One region of the Cupriavidus sp. F041 genome, then DNA from elsewhere that is predicted to be linked to it. Evidence: predicted binding sites of a transcription regulator. Region 1 holds the regulator's gene; each other region holds the start of a gene.
What was found. Region 1 encodes FNR, which switches genes on or off when oxygen is low (the NO sensors DNR and NnrR bind a similar motif). Its sites were predicted from a motif close to TTGATNNNNATCAA; they were not measured.
Positions count from the first base shown of each region.

Region 2: a site for FNR is predicted at 2,124-2,137, ahead of ACZY0R_RS19440 (DASS family sodium-coupled anion symporter). Genes of this name have one in related genera too.
Region 3: a site for FNR is predicted at 3,810-3,823, ahead of ubiU (ubiquinone anaerobic biosynthesis protein UbiU). Genes of this name have one in related genera too.

Region 1 covers NZ_JBVASY010000002.1:2,505,102-2,511,541, reverse strand. Annotated here, with positions in the region: gene ccoP (cytochrome-c oxidase, cbb3-type subunit III) at 1-317, shown strand, start outside; gene ccoG (cytochrome c oxidase accessory protein CcoG) at 367-1,860, shown strand; gene ACZY0R_RS28975 (FixH family protein) at 1,885-2,106, shown strand; gene ACZY0R_RS28970 (hypothetical protein) at 2,109-2,354, shown strand; gene fnr (fumarate/nitrate reduction transcriptional regulator Fnr) at 2,516-3,241, opposite strand; gene ACZY0R_RS28960 (sulfite exporter TauE/SafE family protein) at 3,528-4,286, shown strand; gene scpB (SMC-Scp complex subunit ScpB) at 4,873-5,946, shown strand; gene rluB (23S rRNA pseudouridine(2605) synthase RluB) at 5,952-6,440, shown strand, end outside.
Region 2 covers NZ_JBVASY010000002.1:514,161-520,600, forward strand. Annotated here, with positions in the region: gene ACZY0R_RS19435 (Ldh family oxidoreductase) at 1-355, opposite strand, end outside; gene ACZY0R_RS19440 (DASS family sodium-coupled anion symporter) at 369-1,895, opposite strand; gene ACZY0R_RS19445 (hypothetical protein) at 2,261-2,515, shown strand; gene ACZY0R_RS19450 (tyrosine-protein phosphatase) at 2,550-3,365, shown strand; gene ACZY0R_RS19455 (acetate/propionate family kinase) at 3,387-4,613, opposite strand; gene ACZY0R_RS19460 (phosphate acetyltransferase) at 4,649-5,650, opposite strand; gene ACZY0R_RS19465 (DUF3141 domain-containing protein) at 5,860-6,440, shown strand, end outside.
Region 3 covers NZ_JBVASY010000002.1:1,977,371-1,983,810, reverse strand. Annotated here, with positions in the region: gene ACZY0R_RS26440 (response regulator) at 1-272, opposite strand, end outside; gene ACZY0R_RS26435 (type IV pili methyl-accepting chemotaxis transducer N-terminal domain-containing protein) at 328-2,319, opposite strand; gene ACZY0R_RS26430 (NAD(P)H-dependent flavin oxidoreductase) at 2,536-3,717, opposite strand; gene ubiU (ubiquinone anaerobic biosynthesis protein UbiU) at 4,013-5,041, shown strand; gene ACZY0R_RS26420 (U32 family peptidase) at 5,121-6,047, shown strand; gene ubiT (ubiquinone anaerobic biosynthesis accessory factor UbiT) at 6,044-6,440, shown strand, end outside.

The DNA of each region.
Region 1 (6,440 bases):
ACGTTCGTTCGCTGTCAGACTTGTCTTCCGATCCGATTCGCGCCTCGCGTGGCGAAAGCACATTCAAGTCCACGTGCGCGGCTTGCCATGGTTCTTCCGGCAAGGGCAACCAGGCGCTCGGTGCGCCCAACCTGTCGGACAAGGTCTGGCTGTACGGCAGTTCGGAGGCAAACATCGTCGATGCCATCCTGAAGGGTCACAACAACCACATGCCGGCACACGAGGAAATCCTGACGCCGGAGCGCATCCGCATGCTGACGGCCTATGTCTGGGGACTGTCGAACAATGGGGCGGCCCCCTCGGGGAGCGGGCAATGAACCGCGACGCCTGCATGTGGAGCCTGCGTGCCGCTGGGGGTGATCGCCCATGAATGCCCCGGAACCGGAACCGCTGAGAAAGCACGGAGCCGCCTGGGGGCCTCTTCGCGAGCCCGCATCCGCCACGGGCGATGGGGAAACCTCGGATGAAACCCTGTACGAAGTCCGCCGCAAGATCTATCCGCGCTCGGTCACAGGTGCGTTTTCGAGCTGGCGGGTCTGGATGGTGGTCCTGACCCAGCTGTTCTTCTATGGCATGCCCTGGCTGCAATGGAACGGCCGCCAGGCCATGCTGTTCGATCTCGGCGCGCGCAAGTTCTACATCTTCGGCCTGGTGCTCTGGCCGCAGGATGTGATCTACCTGTCCGTGCTGCTGGTGATTTCCGCGCTCTCGCTGTTCCTGTTCACGGCGATCGCGGGTCGCCTGTTCTGCGGCTATGCCTGTCCGCAGACGGTGTACACCGAGATCTTCATGTGGATCGAGCGGCATGTGGAAGGCGATCGCTTTGCCCGCATCCGCCTGGATGGCGATCCGTGGAGCGCGCGCAAGCTGCGGCTCAAGGCCACCAAGCACACACTCTGGATCGTGATCGCGCTGTGGACCGGCTTTACCTTCGTAGGGTACTTCTCGCCCATTCGCGAGTTGGGCGGCCACGTGCTCAGCCTGTCGCTGGGGCCGTGGCAAACGTTCTGGATGCTGTTCTACGCCTTCGCCACCTGGGGCAACGCCGGCTTCATGCGCGAGCAGGTGTGCAAGTACATGTGTCCTTATGCACGCTTCCAGAGCGTGATGGTCGATCGCGACACGTATGTGGTGACGTATGACGTGGGCCGCGGCGAGCCGCGCGGCAGCCGCTCGCGCAAGGTGGACCACCAGGCCGCCGGCCTGGGCGATTGCGTGAACTGCAGCATCTGCGTGCAGGTCTGTCCCACCGGCATCGATATTCGCGACGGCCTGCAGTACGACTGCATAGGTTGCGGCGCCTGCATCGACGCCTGCAACCAGGTCATGGACAAGATGGCGTATCCGCGCGGGCTGATCCGCTACACCTCGGAGAACGCCATGCGCAGCGTGCTGCCCGAGGCGGAGGCGCGCAAGCGTCTGTTCCGGCCGCGCACGGTGGTGTACTCCGTGATCTGGCTGGCCCTGGTTGCCGGCTTCACGGTGTCGCTGGCCATGCGCACGCCGCTCAAGGTCGATATCATCCGCGACCGCGGCGCGCTGGGCAGGGAAGTGGAGGGGCGCTGGATCGAGAACGTCTATCGCCTGCAACTGATCAACACGACCGAGGCGCCGATGCATGTGGCCATCCGCGCGGACAGTGATGACCTGAAGGGCCTGGCCGTGGAATATGATCACGCTGCGGGCAATCTCGAGCCCACCTCAAACCGCCTGATTCCGATTCGCGTGCGCGTGCCGATCGAAGCCGCTGGCCGGGGCACGCACAAGATCCAGGTGACGGTCACCGCGACAGGAGATGACAGTGGGGGCGGCGCGGAAATCAGCCAGGGCACCAGCTTCATCGTACCGCGCAATCTTTGAACCGAGAAATCTAGAGGAGGCCTGATGATGCAGCAAAGCAATCCCTGGTGGAAGGAACCCTGGCCATGGCTGCTGATGAGCGGGCCCTTGCTGGCGATGGTGGCCTGCGGGGTCACGATCTGGCTGGCTATGACGCACCCGGACCCGCCCGTTGTCGATGGCGTATCGCGGCACGGGCTGGTGGTCGAGAAGGCGGGTAGCGGTATCGGGCGGCAAGCTGCGCCGGCCACGGCGCAGGCGAGGTGACCATGAGACTGCGCTGGCTGATGTGGGTGCTATGGCCCGGCTTCCTGGTAGCCGGGCTGACGACCGCTCTGGTGTTTTCGGTGGTCGATCCCGGCGATCTGCGCTTCTTCGGACAGCCGGTCGAGGCGTCGCGGGAGGCGGTTTACACAGTGAGCTTCCTGATAGCGTGGGTGCTCTGTTCGCTGTCGAGTGGCCTGACGCTTTACACCATGCCCACGCGGCTGGCGGAGACAGACGAACTGGAGTGAGCGCGATGCGCGTCTTCGCGCTGCGGGGCAGGGGGCGGCGGAGCAGGGGTGCCGTGGCCAGGCCGGCGCGGCGTGGCATTGGCACAACGCAAGGAAGGCAAGGCGGCCGCCAATGCCGCCGGAGCCGGGAAGCTCCGCGCGGCCGGTCGATGCCTGCCGGACTAGCAGGACTTGTTGATGATCTGCTTGATGCCTGTCATGTCGACCAGCTTGACGTGCCGCTGGCGGATCTGGATCAGCCCGGCTTCCGCAAAACGGGAGAACAGGCGGCTGACGGTTTCGAGCTTGAGCCCGAGGTAGCTGCCGATCTCCTCGCGGCTCATGCGCAGGACGAACTCGGAGGCCGAATAGCCGCGCGCGGAAAGGCGCTCCGAAAGGTTGATCAGGAAGGCGGCAAGGCGCTCTTCGGCGCGCATCGAGCCCAGCGTGATCAGCATCACCTGGTCCTGCGAGATTTCCTTGCTCATCAGCCGCATGAACTGGTGTTGCAACGACGGGAGCGAACCGGACAGCGACTGGAGGTCGCCGAAGCGCACCACGCAAACTTCGGTATCCTCAAGGGCGGTGGCGTCGGATGCGTGCTGCATTTCGCCAAGGCCGTCGAGCCCGACGACTTCGCCGGGGAGGTGGAAGCCCGTGATCTGCGAGCGGCCATCTTCCATCGTCAGGTGGGTTTTGAGCGTGCCGAAGCGGATCGCATAGACGGCGGTGAGCGGATCGCCGAGGCGGTACAGGGTCTCGCCCTTGCGTACGCGCACGCGCTCCTGCACCAGCGAATCCATTTTTTCGAGGTCCTGCTGCGACATGCCGACGGGCAGGCAGAGCTGTCCCAGCGAGCAAGTGGAGCAGCGGGGCGACATCTCGGTAATGGGAATGGATGTTAGCAATTGGGGCCTGTCGGTTTAGCGCAATCACTCAAGCGCGTGTGGCAGGCGCATTGAGTTGAAAGCTTGACGTTGAGAGCTGTCGGTTGGAAGCGCTATCCACATTAGCCTGGCGCGGGTCTGGCGGGGCCTGCCATCTGCGTGGCGCCGCCTGCCGTGCCCGTCGTCATGATTCGCGATTGCGCGGATGTGCGCGGGCGCCGGGCTTCATGTTGATAGCGCCTCTTGGAGTCGCGGGGGCGCGTAGGGCGCATTTTACCGCGCCAGGGGATGTGATTGGGAGGAGAAGTTGACCGTAGGCGTGCTCTTCAGCGTTTTTACCCTGGCTTTGCTAGGCGGTGTGCATTGCGCGGCCATGTGCGGCGGGATTGCGCTTGCCGCCGAGCAGGGCGGCACGGCCCGTGTGCCGGCCATCATCCTGCGCCAGCCAGGCCACTGGCTGCTCGAACTCCTGGTGATGCACGCCGGGCGGCTGAGCATGTATGCGCTGTTGGGTGCCTTGCTGGGTACCTTGGGCGCCGGTGTCTGGAAGGCCCAGTACCTGCCGCTGCAGCGCTGGCTGTTCGGGATCGGCAGCATGATGCTGGTCATGTCGGGCTTATGGATGTTGCGCGGGCGCGTCGTGGGGGCTGCCTGGCTGGAGCGGTTTGCCGCGCGCGGCGCTGGCGGTTTGCTCCGGGTTTTTGCCGCCGTGGGCGCGCGCCTGGCGCCCATGGGCCTGCCACAGGGGCGGCTGCTGCGCCGCTACGGCATGGGGCTGGCCTGGGGGCTGGTACCATGCGGCATGGTCTATGGCGCCCTGGCGATGGCGCTGCTGGCCGGGAACGCCCCTTCGGGGGCGCTGGTGATGGCCGTGTTCGGACTGGGCACTTTGCCAAACCTGTTGGTTATCTCGGGCCTGTCCGGCTACCTCAGGCAGTGGTCGCGCCGCCCGGCGGTACGTACCGTTGCCGGTTTGGCGGTGGTTGCCTTTGGTGTGGTCGGGGTGGCGCGCGCGCTGCTTTTACCAGAGACGCTGGCCGCGCACGGCTTCTGTCTGGTCTTCTGATACGCCGCTTCATGGCGCATTGCGCACTTTGCCGGGCAGATGCCTGTGCGAATCGGTTGCAGGTTTGCCAGGGAATGCCATACAATCGCAAGAACAGCGATATCGCGCAGCGTATTTCATCGTGGCATCGTCAGGTAGCATTCGCACTCAGGGATGCATGCCAGGAACCCTCGAGCACGTATTACCGCCAGGGACCGTTCCCAATCCGCCGTCCGGTTCAAAAGATTATTTGGTTCAAAAGACCAGCCACGGCAGGGCGGGGTGAAATAGGCCAAGCAGGCCCGATATCCGTATTTTTCTTGCACCCGGAGCGACGGACGTCGTGCCGGACAGGTCCGCCACATCAGGGGGAAGGCGCGACGCAAGGGCTCCGTCGACCGGCAGGTAAAGCCGGTGGCCGGGCGATCTCCTGCCGGGCAGGTCCGGCACCCGATGCAAAAAAGAAAGCGCACGACTGCATGCATCAAGCATTGCGGTTGGCTGCGCGGTCAGATGGCGGTGGCAATTCCAACCGCTGAACCCGCAATCTCCAGTGCGTCCGGGTTTGTCCGGGGCGCAGGTGCAAAGACAGGCTGCACGCAATCACATGAATACCCAAGAGGCGAAGATCGTCCTCGAGACCGCGCTGATCTGTGCGCAGGAACCCTTGCGCGTCAATGACTTGCGCCGGCTTTTTGCCGACGACGTCGGTGCCGACACCATTCGGGTGCTGCTGGAAGAGCTGCGCCGCGACTGGGAGCAGCGCGGCGTGGAACTCGTGGCGCTGGCCAGCGGCTGGCGCTTTCAGAGCCGTCCCGTCATGCGCGAATACCTGGACCGACTGAATCCTGAAAAACCGCCGAAATATTCCCGCGCGGTCATGGAGACGCTGGCGATCATCGCCTACCGGCAGCCGGTCACCCGGGGCGATATCGAGGAAATCCGCGGTGTTGCGGTGAGCACCGAAGTCGTGAAGAAGCTCGAGGACCGTAGCTGGATCGAGGTGATCGGCTACCGCGACGTGCCGGGCCGGCCGGCCTTGTACGCCACCACCAAGCACTTCCTTGATGATCTTGGCCTGCGCACGCTAGACGAGTTGCCGCCGCTGGAGGATGTCCAGGCGCAGACGCAAGCCGCGCTGCTGAACCAGGAGCCCATCGATTTCGAGCCCCTGGGCACCGTGCCTGCTCTGCCGGCCGGAAGCGACGAAGAAGCGTTCGCGGATGCCGGCGGGGGTGAAGCCGAGGCCGGCGAGGAGGCTGCGGGCGACGCTGGCGCGCCCGTCGCCGATGTGTCTGAAGCTGGCGAATTGACCCGGTCCGTTCCTGGTGTCCTCGATGCTGGTGCCACGGATGGCATCGCCGAACTGGTAGAAGCATTTGAAAAGAAGGAAGCCTCGGTGCAGGCGCAAGCCGTGCCCGAGGCAGAAGTACCCGCGGTGTCCGACCCGGATGATGAGCCGGAGAGCGAACTGGTGTCCGCCGAGCCCATGGGGGCGCGGCTTGACGGCACGGCCGTGGAGGATGCCGTCGATGACGGCGAAGCAAATGAGCAAACGGAAGCGCCCGCCAACGGTTACCACAAGCAAGTGGCCTCCGGCGAGCAGGAGTCCGAAGTCCCGGGGGCGTCCAAGACGAATCCGGCGCACCCCAGCGAGCACGACGAGCGCGTGTCCAACTGAACACCATGCAACATCCGAATGTGAATACCTTGTCCGATTCTGTTGATCAAGACGTCCGCCAGGCGGATACGCCGGCCGGCGATGCCGGCAATGGCGCCGAAGGCGCGCCGCGCCGCAAGGGCCTGCGCCGTGGCCTGCGCAATCTGGTGGCCACGCGCCGCCAGGCTACGCAGGACCGCGACGGCGGGCGTGCCGCGGAAGGCGATGCACTTGCCTCCGCTGGCGGTCCGGACGCGGGAGCCGCACCGGACGCGCAAGCCGGGCGTGGTGATGGCGTGAGAAAGGGGCGTACGCGCGGCAAGCGCAAGCCCGCCGAAGGCGAGTCCGTGCAGGCCGGTGAGCAGCAGGGCGAACGCCCGGCGCCGCGAGGCCGCCGCGCGTTCAGCGGCGACACTGCCGAAGGCGCGAGCGAAGCCACTGGCGAGCGCCAGCGCGACGGTGCCCGCGCCAACCCCAACGGAGCGCGCAAGCGCAAACCGCAGCAAGGCCAGCAG
Region 2 (6,440 bases), 2.0 Mb from region 1:
CGAGATGGTGCGAGCGGCGCAGCGTGACGATGCAGTGGCCGTGCTGGCGCACCCGTTCGATCGCGGTCTCGATGACGGTCTTGCCCACGTGCTGGCCGAAGCCGCCGTTGCCGTCGAACACCAGCAGGCTGCCGCGGTCGAGCACGCATTCGGCGCGGCCGGCGGGGTTGACGTTGCCGCCGGCGAGCGAGCGCCGGTAGTTGGGCAGGATCGACAGGCCGTGGCTGGTATAGCCGCAGCGGTCGGCTTCGACCAGGTGTTCGGCCACGTCGTCGGCGATATCGGCCGGCACGCCTTGCGCTGCCAGCAGGTCGCGGGCGAGCTGTAGGGCGGATTGCAGTGTGATTTTCGTCATGCGTTCTGTCTCTTCAGATCCAGCCCAGCCAGCGCCAGTAGGTGGCGGCGAACAGCAGCATCATGGCGTAGCCGATCAGCGTGACGGGAATGCCGACCCTGGCGAACTGCTTGCCGTTGAAGGTGTCCGTGCCCAGGCACACCATGTTCTGCGGCGCGTTGATCGGAAGGATAAAGCCGAAGCTCACGGTGAAGCCGAGCAGCATCGTCAGCCCGATCTTGTTGATATCGCCCGGCAGCGTCTGCAGCACCGAGATCAGGATCGGCAGCAGGGCTGCGGTGAGCGCGGTGGCGCTGGCAAAGCCCAGGTGGATCAGGATCAGGAAGGCCGCAAGGATCGCGAACACCAGGATCGGCCCCTGCGTGGCGAGCCCGGAGTGCGTCACCACGAATTTGCCCAGCCACTGGCCGGCCTGCGTGGTGAGCAGCGCGGTGCCCAGGCTGATGCCCACGCCGAACACGATCAGCGTGCCCCACGGCGTGCGCTGCTGCATGGTCTTCCAGTCCATCACGCCGATGCGCGGCATCATCAGGATCACCAGACCGACGAAGGTGACGGTGGCGGTGTCGAACTGATGCAGCTTGCCTTCCGTGGCCCAGAACAGGAGCAGCCCGATGGACACCGCGGCGAGCCGCTTCTGCGGGCCGGTCATCGGGCCCAGCCCGGCTAGTTCCTTTTGCACGGCCTCCTTGCCGCCGGGGATGGCCTCGGTTTCGGCAGGCAGCAGGAAGCGCACCAGGAAATACAGCACCACCGACATCGCGACGGCCCACGGCGCGCCGGCGATCAGCCATTGCAGCCAGGTGATGCGCTCGCCCAGCAGCTTGTCCATGAAGCCGACCGTCAGCAGGTTCTGCGCGGCGGCGGTCTGGATGCCGACGTTCCAGATGCTGGTGGCCATGGCCACCGTGATCATGATGCCGGCGGCGATGTTCGATTTCTTGTCGACCCCGAAGGCCGCGATGATGCCCATCATGATCGGCACCACGCAGGCGCTGCGCGCGGTGGCGCTCGGCACCACCAGCGACAGCAGGATGGTCACCGCGATGCTGCCGATCAGGATGCGCCGGGTGCTGGTGCCGATGGCCGACAGCGTCACCAGCGCGATGCGCCGGTCAAGCCCGGTCACGGTCATGGCCGCCGAGATGAACAGCGCGGCGGCAACCAGCGCCAGCGCCGTATTGGAGAAGCCGGCCAGCGCCATGCCGAGGGCGCGCGATGTGCCATATTGCGTTGACGGGTCCGTCACCGTGGGCGCGAAGCCGATCAGCGCGGCCATCAGCGACGTGATCATGATGGCGCTGGCTTCATAGGAGACTGCTTCGGTGATCCACACCACGATGGCGAAGGCGAGGATGGCCAGCATGCGATGGCCCGCCACCGGCAGGTCCGCGGGCAGCGGCAGGGCAAGGATGCCGATCAGCACCACGGCGGCGGCGTAGAGCCCCCATGGTGTCTGCTTCTTCGGCGTGGCTTGCGGTGTGGCAGGCACGCCGGGCGCGGAGGGGACGGTCTGGGTCGGAGTGCGCGAGTCTGTCATCGCTTTCCCTTGGTTTGTCTTGTTGATCGTTGGCTCAACACGGGATGGCGGACGTCACGCGCGGGCAAGAATGCTAGCCGGTGACTGGCTTGATGGCGGCGTCGTTCGTTCGGTCTTCCGTGAAGACTGGCGGATGCGCAGGCCGGCTTTTGACCGGGCTGCAGCGTTCGACATGGGGAAATTATCGTGCCGGCCAACAGCGTATGTCGAGGCCGGATCACGGCGCGCATGATCAGGATCAAGGAGAGAGCTCGCGCCGGGAAATTACCGTGTGCCGTGGGGTCCTACTTTCAGATCGTTGCAGTGCAAGGGCGGGCAGGCGCAACGCCCGCCTGCGCGGTGATCTGAAAAATATGGAGCACATGATGAAGGTTTTAGTGAGAGGGCTACGTGCCGGAGTCGACGCAGCCAGGCTGCGTGAAGCGCTGGCCGCTTACGTGAGCGTCAAGGACGTCGAGCTGATCTGTGAGGGCGATGGCTCACATCCCTGGGCCTGGGTCGACCTGGACCTGGACGATGTGGACCCGATGAGCGTGTGGAAACTGGTGGCAATGCTCGATCGCCGTTATATTGCTGGCTGCCATACGCGCTGGCATGTGCCGGCCTATCGTGCGCGATGAGACGCGCGCAACCCAACCACAGGGCAGGGAAACAATGCAGGGATTGTTCGCGTGGCGCCGCCACGCCATCATGGCCGGCGCGCCATCACTAGGTGCCGGCGTGCCCGGCACCGCACCGCTGGTGCTGGAAAACGTTGTCAATATCCGCGATCTCGGCGGCCTTCCCACGCGGGACGGCCACCGCGTGCGCGCCGGCAAGCTGTTTCGCAGCGGCAACCCGGGCCTGGCCAGCGCCGCCGACATGGAGCGGCTGCGCGCCTTGCAACTGGACGCGGTGATCGATTTCCGTTCGCCCGGAGAAAAATCGGCCGCGGAAAGCCCCTTCGGCCAGGCCTTCCGCTGGGTGGCCACGCCGGTGCTGGAAGGCAGCATGTCGATGGCCGAACTGATGCCGCGCCTGCGCGAAGGCAGCGCGGCACAGACGGAGGCCTTCATGCTGGAAGTCTACGGTGATTTCCCGCGCAAGTACCAGGCTGCCTTCGGCGGCTTCCTGAAGCTCGCGGAGCAGGGCGGCAACCTGCTGTACCACTGCACCGCGGGCAAGGACCGCACCGGCTTTGCCTCGCTGTTGCTGCTGGCGGGCCTGGGCGTGGAGCGCGACACCATCATGGCCAACTACCTGGAGTCGAATCACCGGAACCAGGGCTTCAACCAGAAGATGAGCGCCGGCGCGGCGCAGTTCGGCGTCGATCCCGCGGTGATGTGGCCGTTGCTGGAGGTGAAGGCGTCTTACCTGGACGCGTCCATGCAGGCCATCGAGCAGGACTATGGCGGCATGGACGCGTACTTGGGCGAAGTGCTCAACGTGGATGCGGAGCGTTTGCGGCAGGCTTACCTGGTGCGGGCGTAGCGCATTCCCGGCGCGGAGGCGCTACGTCCCCGCGCCTTGCTCCTTCATGATCCGCGCGGTATTCAGCGCGATCATGCCCTCCTCGTCGGTGGGCAGCACCAGCACCGGCACACGGCTGTGATCGCGGCTGATGCGCTGCCGGTTCTCCCCGTTCGCGCCGGCGTCCAGGCCGATGCCGAACAGGTCCGCCAGCCGCGCGCAGATCTTCTCGCGCACCGGCGGTGAGTTCGCGCCGATGCCGGCAGTGAACACCAGCGCGTCGAGGCCGCCCAGCGTGGTGGCGAGCTTGCCGATCTCCTGCGCCGCGCGGTACGCATAGAAATCGATGGCCAGGCGCGCGCGCGGCGTGTCGCTGTCCAGCAGTGCGCGCATATCGCTGCTGACGCCCGACAAGCCCTTGAGCCCCGATTCCTGGTACAGCATGGTCTCGATGTCCTTGGTGCTCATGCCTTGCTGCGACAGCCACAGGATGGCGCCGGCATCGATGGCGCCGCAGCGCGTGCCCATCGGCAGGCCGTCGAGCGCGGTCAGGCCCATGGTGGATTCCACGCTGCGCCCCTCGCGCATGGCGCACAGGCTGGCGCCATTGCCCAGGTGCGCCACGATCACGCGGCCGGCGGCCAGGTCGGGCGCTATCTGCTGCAGGCGGCGCGCGATGTATTCGTAGGACAGGCCATGGAAGCCGTAGCGGCGGATGCCGCGCTCGAAGTATTCGTAGGGCAGCGCCAGCAGTTGCGCCAGCGTATCGTGCCCGGCGTGGAAGGCGGTGTCGAAGCAGGCCACCTGCAGCAGCGACGGCGCGGCGGCGCGCACCGCGCGGATCGCCGTCAGGTTGTGCGGCTGATGCAGCGGCGCCAGCGGCACCAGCGCTTCCAGCTTGCCGATCACTTCGTCATCGATCTTCACCGCCGCGGAAAAATCCGCGCCGCCATGCACCACCCGATGGCCGATCGCTACCGGCGGCGCGTCGCGCAGGCCGATGCTGAGCACCAGCCGGATCAGGCGGAAGGCAGCGTCGTGATCGGCGACCTGGTCCACCGGGAAGCGTTCGTCGGCCACCATGCGGCCGTCCGCCATCTTCGCGGTCAGGCGGGGCGAGACGCCGATGCCTTCGATCTGCCCGTGCGCGCTGAGCACCGGGTTGATGTCGGTGTTGGCGTGCGCCGCCTCGGGTACTGCATAGACGGAGACCTTGACGCTCGACGAGCCGGCGTTGACGACCAGGATGGTGGGGTGGGTGACACTCACGCGGGCATCTCCTGTGCAAAGGAATGGTTGGACGCTCAGATCGCCGTGGGCATCCCGACGGTGCGGCGCGCATGCGCCAGCAGCACGGCAATCGCGCAACTGGCGATGCGCGCGCGCACGGTGTCGGCGCGGCTGGTGAGGATGATCGGCACGCGCGCGCCCAGCACGATGCCGGCCGCCTCGGCGCCGGCCAGGAAGGTGAGCTGCTTGGCCAGCATATTGCCGGCTTCGAGATCGGGCACCAGAAGGATGTCGGGGTCGCCCGCCACCTCGGAGACGATGCCCTTGGTGGTGGCGGCTTCGCGGCTGATGGCATTGTCGAAGGCCAGCGGGCCATCGAGGATGCCGCCTTCGATCTGGCCGCGCCGGCTCATCATGCACAGCGCGGCGGCGTCGATGGTGGAGGGGATCTTGTCGGTCACGGTTTCCACCGCCGACAGGATCGCCACCTTGGGCCGCTCGATGTCCAGCACGCGCAGCAGGTCGATCGCGTTGCGGCAGATATCGGCCTTGTCGTTGAGGGTGGGAAAGATATTGACTGCGGCGTCGGTGATGAACAGCGGCTTGTGATAGGTCGGCACGTCCATCGCAAACACATGCGAGAGGCGGCGGCCGGTACGCAGCCCCGTTGCCGCGGCGGTGACTTCCTGCAGCAGTTCGTCGGTGTGCAGGCTGCCCTTCATCAGCAGTTCCGCCTCGCCGGCGCGTATTGCCGCGACGGCGCGCGCGGCGGCGGCGTGGCTGTGTGGTGCGTCGATCAGCACGGCGTTGCCAAGGTCCAGCGCGTTAGCGTCAGCTACCTGGCGGATGCGGGCCTGGGGCCCGACCAGCAGCGGCACGATCAGGCCGAGGCGCGCGGCCTCCAGCGCGCCGCCGAGCGACGAGGCGTCGCAGGGATGCGCCACCGCGGTGGGAATGGCTGGCAGGTCTTGGCAGCGGGACAGCAGGACGGCGTACTTGTCGAGAGTCTGGGTCATCGGCTTTCCAGTGCGTCGGGTTGCGGTGCGGCGGCGCGGCGGACATGCTGCGCCGCGCAAAAACAAAGCCAAGTATAGGCCATGTTTCCGGCAGCACGGTGACAGCTGCGCCGCGGCTTGTGTTGGGTCATGGCATTGCGGATCCGCCCATGCAGCGGGTTGTCAAGCGGGTTGAGGACTGGTAGATTGCGTCGTGCTGCAGGGCAGCAATTCCATGCCGCTGCGTGGAAATGCCCGCCTCCAACGCCACACCGTAGAGGGGAAGCCGAGTGAACGCACGTGTACCCGCCACCCAATCCGGCACCGCTGCCGCCAGTCAGTTGCCGTCCGCCAGCGACATGCCGCCGCTGTTGTCCGATGCGTTTTCCTACACGCTAGATGCCTGGCAGCGCGCCATCCTGTTGCTCGATATCCTGCGCGAGCGCGGCAACCAGACCTTCGAGCACGAACGCGAAGGCATGCCGCCGGTGCTGGTCTTCGAGCACGAGGTGGTGATCGACGGGCGCACGCTGGAGCAGCCCGCCAACTACGCCTTGCTGCGCATCCTGCCGCCCCCGGGCATGGCCACCGACGACACCAAGCGGCCCTTCGTGGTGATCGACCCGCGCGCCGGACATGGTCCCGGCATCGGCGGCTTCAAGATCGACAGCGAGATCGGCATCGCGCTGCGCAGCGGCCATCCCTGCTACTTTGTCACCTTCTTCCCCGTGCCTTGCCCCGGCCAGACCATCGAATGCGTGGCGCGCGCGGAGGCGGTGTTCCTGCTCACCGTGGCCGAGCGCCACCCGCAAGCGCAGGGCAAGCCGTTCGTGATCGGCAACTGCCAGGGCGGCTGGGCACTGATGATGCT
Region 3 (6,440 bases), 530 kb from region 1:
AGTTCCTCGGCTTCCTCCGACACCGTGAGCATCACCACCGCACTGTCGGGCAGGTCTTCCACCAGCAGTTGCAGGGTTTCAAGCCCCGACAAGCCGGGCATGTTCAGGTCCAGCAGGATCACATCGGGCCGGTGCTGCTTGGCCCGCTTGACGCCTTCCACGCCATCGGCCGCCTCGTCGACGATTTCGAAATCGGTCTGGCGCGCGAGCAGGGCGCGCACGCCAGAGCGAAACAGGGAGTGGTCGTCTATCAGGAGGATGCGGATGGTCATGATATTCACTTGAATGAAGTAGGCGGGAGAGAGCGGCCGGCAGCCGTGACATCAGTTACCGCGGCAGGACGAGCTCAACGCGCGTGCCCGTGCCCCGCGCGGCCACGATCCGGAGGCTGGCCGATAGCCTGGCCGCCCGCTCGCGCATGATGTGCAATCCCACGTGGGCCTGATCGTCCGCGGCCGGTTCCGTGGGGTCGAAGCCGTCGCCATCGTCTTCCACGACCATGCTGAAGGTGCGCCCGTTGCGCACAATGACGCTGGCGTGACCGGCACGCGCATGCTTTCGCACATTGGATAGGGCCTCCTGCAGGATGAACAGCACCTGCAACTGCTGCTCCGGCTGCAGGGGCGGCCCGCCCTGCGCGTCATTGAACGCCAGGGCTAGCGCCGTGCTGCTCTGGCGCCGGAATCGCGCCACGGTGTCTTCCACGGCCTGGCGCAGCTCGCCATGCGCCAGCTTGCTGCGGAAATTGAGCAGCAGTTCCCGTACATCCTGATAGCTCTCCTCGACACCGCAACGCAGCAGCGGCACGATGGTGCGGGTTTCGTCCATATCGCTGCGCGAGACGGCGTCTTCCAGCAACTGCACCTGCAGGTTCAGGTAGTTGAGTCCCTGGGCAATGCTGTCATGCAGGCCCTGCGCCACCAGGTTGCGCTCTTCCACCACCGCAAGCTGGCGCGCGGTTTCCGACAGGTGCAGATGATCCAGCGCCACGCCGAGATGCTGGCCGAAGGTCTCGAGCAGGCGGATATCCGAGGCAGGCAGCTGCAGCGGCTGGCGGAAGTGCAGGGAGAAGGTGCCCAGCACCGTGCGCTGCGTTTCTATGCGGAACACCGCAAGCCCCGGGAATCCTTCCCTCGCGCAGCCGAAGCGCGCATTGGACGCTGGCCGGCCGGCCGAGAGTGCGGCTCCCTTGCTGAGATCTTCAATCAGTACGACGGATTCGCTGGCCGCCTCGCCACAAAAACAGGCGTCCACCTTCATGCAGTGCTCGGTCTCTTCCAGTGCGGCCGAGTAGCCGGCCGACACCACCAGGTGCAGCTGGTCGTGGTCCGCATCGATCATGCGCACGCTGCCGCCGTCGGCATCGAACTGCTCCATCACGCGCTCCAGGAAGCCGCTGCAGAGCGCCTCGCTGTCGTTTGGCATATTGAGGAAGGCGGCCATGTCGTAGAGCGCCGCGAGGTCGCGGTTGTGCCGCGCCAGCTCGGCGGTCTTCTGCGCCACGCGTGCTTCCAGGTCCTGGTATAGCCCCTCCAGTTCGCCGGCCATCCGGTTGAAACCGTCCGCCAGCATGCCGAACTCGTCGCGCGTCTCCACCGGCAGGCGCAGGGAGAACTCCCGCGCGGCCATGCGCTGCAGGCCGTCCTGCAAGCGCATGACCGGAAGGATGATCCAGATATAGAGCAGGTAGATGACGGCTACCGTACCCATGCAGGCCATCGCTGCGAGTCCGGCCTGCGACAGCCGCAGCAGGGTGGTCTTGGTGGCGTTTTCCTGCTCGATCATGCTGACCAGGCGATTGACCTGGTCGACAAAGGAAGCCAGCGCCACAGGGTAGGCAGGCGCTGCGCCGGTTGCGACGCCCAGGTCGGCTAGGGCACTGGGCTTGATGCGCTGGTTCCAGTCATGGCTGACCCGCTCCAGTTGCGCGCGGATGCCAGGGTCGTCCGGCAGGAACAAGGGCCGCGCCGGATCGCCTTGGTGCAGGCGTGCCAGGGTGGCATCCATCCCGTTGATCTGGGCGTCCAGCTGATGGCGCTCGCCGGCATGTGCCCTGGCGAGTTCGATGGCGACGCGATTGGCGCGCATGCGCAGGCTGCCCGCATCGTTGATGGCCGCGCCCGCGCCTTCGAGTTGCCATGACAGCCACAGCGTCCCTGAGATCATGGCCAGCACGATCAGCAGCGCGCCCAGCGAGAGCGAGACGATGCGTGTCGACAATCGGTGGCGCAAACCTGGCAACGCTGCCTGGCCAGGCAGCGGCGAGAACGACTGCTCCACGGTGGAAGCGGGCGGGGAAGGGGGCGTGAGATCTACCATATGGCTCCAGCCCCCGGCGGATGTCTTCGGTCTGGATCGGCGCTTCAGGGGCTTGTCGCATTATTGACGGCAAGCTGGCGCGGCGACTTGCGCAAAATCAATATCGCTTGCGGGGCCGGGTGGCGCTTGACTAACTTTCCTTAAATATCATGGCGTGACGCAATTTCCGGCGTCAAGGCCGGGATGAATCGGTCAGTGCGGATGAGGTGGGCGCCGTCAAATGGCCGGGGCCGCCGCGCCCCGTGGCGTGCCGACGCCCGCGGGCATTTCGCCGGTGAGCAGGTAGTGCATCAGTTCGCGCACCGGACGGATGGCCTCGCCGAACGGCAAGGCTCCCTTGCCACGGAAGAACAGCCCCCGCTCCACGTCGCCGCGCATGGCCTGGGCCAGCTTGAGGTCGATGCAGAACTGGCCCACGCGGCCGACGCCGTCGCGCAGGCCGCAGGCCTGCAGGCAGTCGAAGCCTTCGAGGCAGTCGCGCACCTTGGCGCGCGTCTGCAGCGCGGCTTCACGCGACAGGTAGCGCTTGAGCCATGGCGTCAGCACGGCGCGTGCCGGCAGGCCGGCCACGCTGGTGAATTCACTCAGTTGTTCGGGACGCGCACTGGCCAGGACTTCCTTGAAGGCCGGGTGCGCATCGCCTTCCTCGGTGACGGCAAAGGCCGTGCCCAGTTGCACGGCGGCAGCGCCTTGATCCAGCCAGTGACGGACCTTGGCGTGGGTGTTGATGCCGCCCGCAAGGATCAGAGGTACGCTGTCCCAGGCCAGCCCCAGCCCGGCGAACAGTTCACGGCATTCGGCCAGCACACGGGTGAAGGAGAAGCGCTGGTCGCCGAGGTCCTCGATGCGCGAAGCCCCGAGGTGGCCGCCGGCGTGCGCCGGATGTTCGACGACGATCGCGTCCGGCAGGCGGTTTTTCTTCATCCACTTGCGCAGCACCAGGCCGATGCCACGGGAATCCGACAGGATCGGGATCAGGGCAATGTTCGGGTGGCCGGCCGTGAGGTCGGGCAGGTCGAGGGGCAGTCCCGCGCCCATCACGATGGCATCGGCCCCGCTCTCGCAAGCCTGCCGGACCAGTGCGGCATGCGAGCTGACTGCTTTCATGACGTTGACCGCGATGGCGCCGCGCCCGCCGGAGAGCCGCCGCGCGCCCTGGATCTCGCGATCCAGGGCCACCAGGTTCGCCGCTTCCGTCTTGGCCTTGTCGCGTGATTTGGCGGTGGCCGCCATCAGGTCCGGATGATGGTGGCGCAGATCGATGCTGGCAATGGTGCCCATGCCGTTCTGGCTCGCCACCGCGCCCGCGAGCCGGTGCGCGGAGATGCCGATACCCATGCCGCCCTGTACCACCGGGACCAGCCGGCGGCCGATCAGCTTTAGCCAATGCTCTTGCATATCACCCTCGATAAGACATCCCGCTCGCCGGCGGAGGTGCCGGGCGATGCTGGAAAACCGGCATAGGTTTGCATGGGCAGGTGGCCCGGGACTTGCGCTGGATCAAGCCGCGGACAGCACGATACCAATGGCCTATGCCACTCGGCGGAGGGCCGCCGTTCCATGCGCGCGCCACAGCCCACGCTTTTGCGCCTGGTCAACTGGTTCGCCCCCGGGCTTGGCTAGGATCGTGCCTCACAGGCGTTCGCCGCCACCGTGGCGCATGCGGACTCCGAAACCCCGTTGAGCCTATCCAATGACATCCAACACATCCGGCGCAACGCGCCGACCGCAACTGGTTGCGCCCGCCGGCTCGCTGGCGGCGCTGCGCGTGGCGCTGAAACAGGGCGCAGACGCCGTCTACCTTGGTCTGCGCGACGCCACCAATGCGCGCAACTTCGGCGGGCTGAACTTCACCGAGGCCGATATCCAGGCAGGCGTGGCCGAGGCCCATGCACAAGGCGCGGAAGTCTTGTTCGCCATCAATACCTTCGCGCAGATGGGCGCGGTAGCTTGCTGGCATCGCGCAGTCGATGCCGCGGCGGAACTGGGCGCCGATGCCGTCATCATGGCCGACCCGGGCCTGATGGCCTATGCCCGCGAGCGCCATCCGCAACTGCGCCTTCATCTGTCGGTGCAAGGCTCGGCCACGCATGCCGACGCCATCGAGCTGATGCGCGCCCGTTTCGGCATACACCGGGTGGTGCTGCCGCGCGTGCTGTCGCTGGCGCAGATCGGCAAGCTCGCGCGCCAGACCGACGTGGAGCTTGAAGTGTTTGGCTTCGGCAGCCTGTGCGTGATGGCCGAAGGCCGCTGCCTGCTGTCCTCTTACGCGACCGGCGACTCGCCGAACAACAAGGGCGTGTGTTCGCCCGCGCACGCGGTGCGCTGGGAGGAGCGTGAGGGAACCATGCAGGCGCGGCTGTCCGGCATCCTGATCGACAGCTACGCGCCGGGCGAGCCCGCCGGCTATCCCACTTTGTGCAAAGGGAGATTCGAGGTGGAAGGCGAGCGGGGCTACGTGCTCGAGGAGCCGACCAGCCTCAATGCGCTGTCGCTGCTGCCGGCGCTGATCGGCATGGGCATCGCCGCCATCAAGATCGAAGGCCGCCAGCGCAGCCCGCGTTACGTGGGCGATGTGGTCGGCGTGCTGCGCGCGGCGATCGACGCGGCCTGCGCCGATCCACAGCGATTCACCGCGCGCCAGGAATGGCAGGGCGTACTCGGCAGGCATGCCGAGGGCGACCAGGTGACGCAGGGCGCGTACGACCGGCCATGGCGCTGAAGCCCGGCTGTGTTGCCTTTGCCTGCTGCATTCCTCATGCCTCGCGGCATGCCACTCTCCTTCCGGAACCAGACTACCAATGAACGATTCGATGATCGCCCCTTCCGGGCCCGCGGCCTGCTTCGGCATCTCGCTCGGCCCGCTGCTGTACTACTGGCCGCGCGCCACGGTCATGCAGTTCTATGCCGAGGTCGCCGACTCCGCGGTCGACCGCGTCTACCTGGGCGAAACCGTTTGTACCCGCCGCCATGAACTGCGCCATGCGCATTGGCTGGAGATCGCGCAGATGCTGCGGGACGCCGGCAAGGAAGTCGTGCTCTCGACTCCGGTGCTGGTCGAGTCCGACAGCGATATTGCCTGCATGCACCGCGTCTGCGAGCAAACCGACTATCTGGTCGAGGCCAACGACCTGGGCGCGGTCAACCGGATGCACGGGCGCCCCTTTATCTGCGGCCCGCATCTCAACGTGTATCACGCGGATACGCTTGCCTGGCTGAGCGGGCTGGGTGCCACGGTATGCGTGCCCCCGCTGGAAATGGACCGCGCCGCGCTGGCGGCGCTGGCGGCGGCCCGACCGGCGGGCACGGGGCTGGAGGTGCTGGTCTGGGGCCGTATGCCGCTGGCGTTCTCGGCGCGCTGCTTCACTGCACGCCATCACAGGCTGCGCAAGGACAATTGCGAGTTCCGCTGTCTCGAGTACCCGGATGGCCTGGTGGCCTCGACCGGGGAGGGCCAGCCGTTCTTTACGCTCAACGGGGTGCAGATCCAGTCCGCTACTTGTCTCGACCTGTGCGCGGAAGTGCCGGCCTTGATGGCCATGGGGATCGACTCGGTGCGCGCCAGCCCGCATGCCAGCGCCACGCTGGATGTCGTGGCGGCGCTCGCGGCACTGCGGTCCGGCGAGCGGACCACGGCATCCGGCGGCCTGCTGCCGGCGGGGGCACAGCCCAGCAATGGCTACTGGGACGGAAAGGCCGGCATCGCCTGGCAGGAGGCGCACGCATGATTGGCCCCAAAGCCATGCTGGCACGCCTGCACCGCGCGGTTCCGGCGCAGGCCCAGGCCTTACCCCTGGTGGCCGCGCTGGAGCTTGCGCGGCGGCGTGGCTGGCTGCAGCCACCGGCGGCGCTCGATGGCCACTGCTTCCTGCTGACGGTGGAGGACCTTGGCCTGCAGATACGTTTTCGCTGCGCGGATGGCCGCTTTGCCGCCGGGCCCTTTGACGGCAGCCTGCCGGCGCTGACGTTGCGCGCCAATGCCGTCGATTACCTGCGTCTGCTGGGCGGGGAGGCCGATACCGATACGCTGTTCTTCCAGCGGCGTCTGGCGATCGGCGGCGATACCGCGCTAGGCCTGGAGGTGAAATACTGGCTGGACGCGGTGAGCCGGCCAGAGTGGC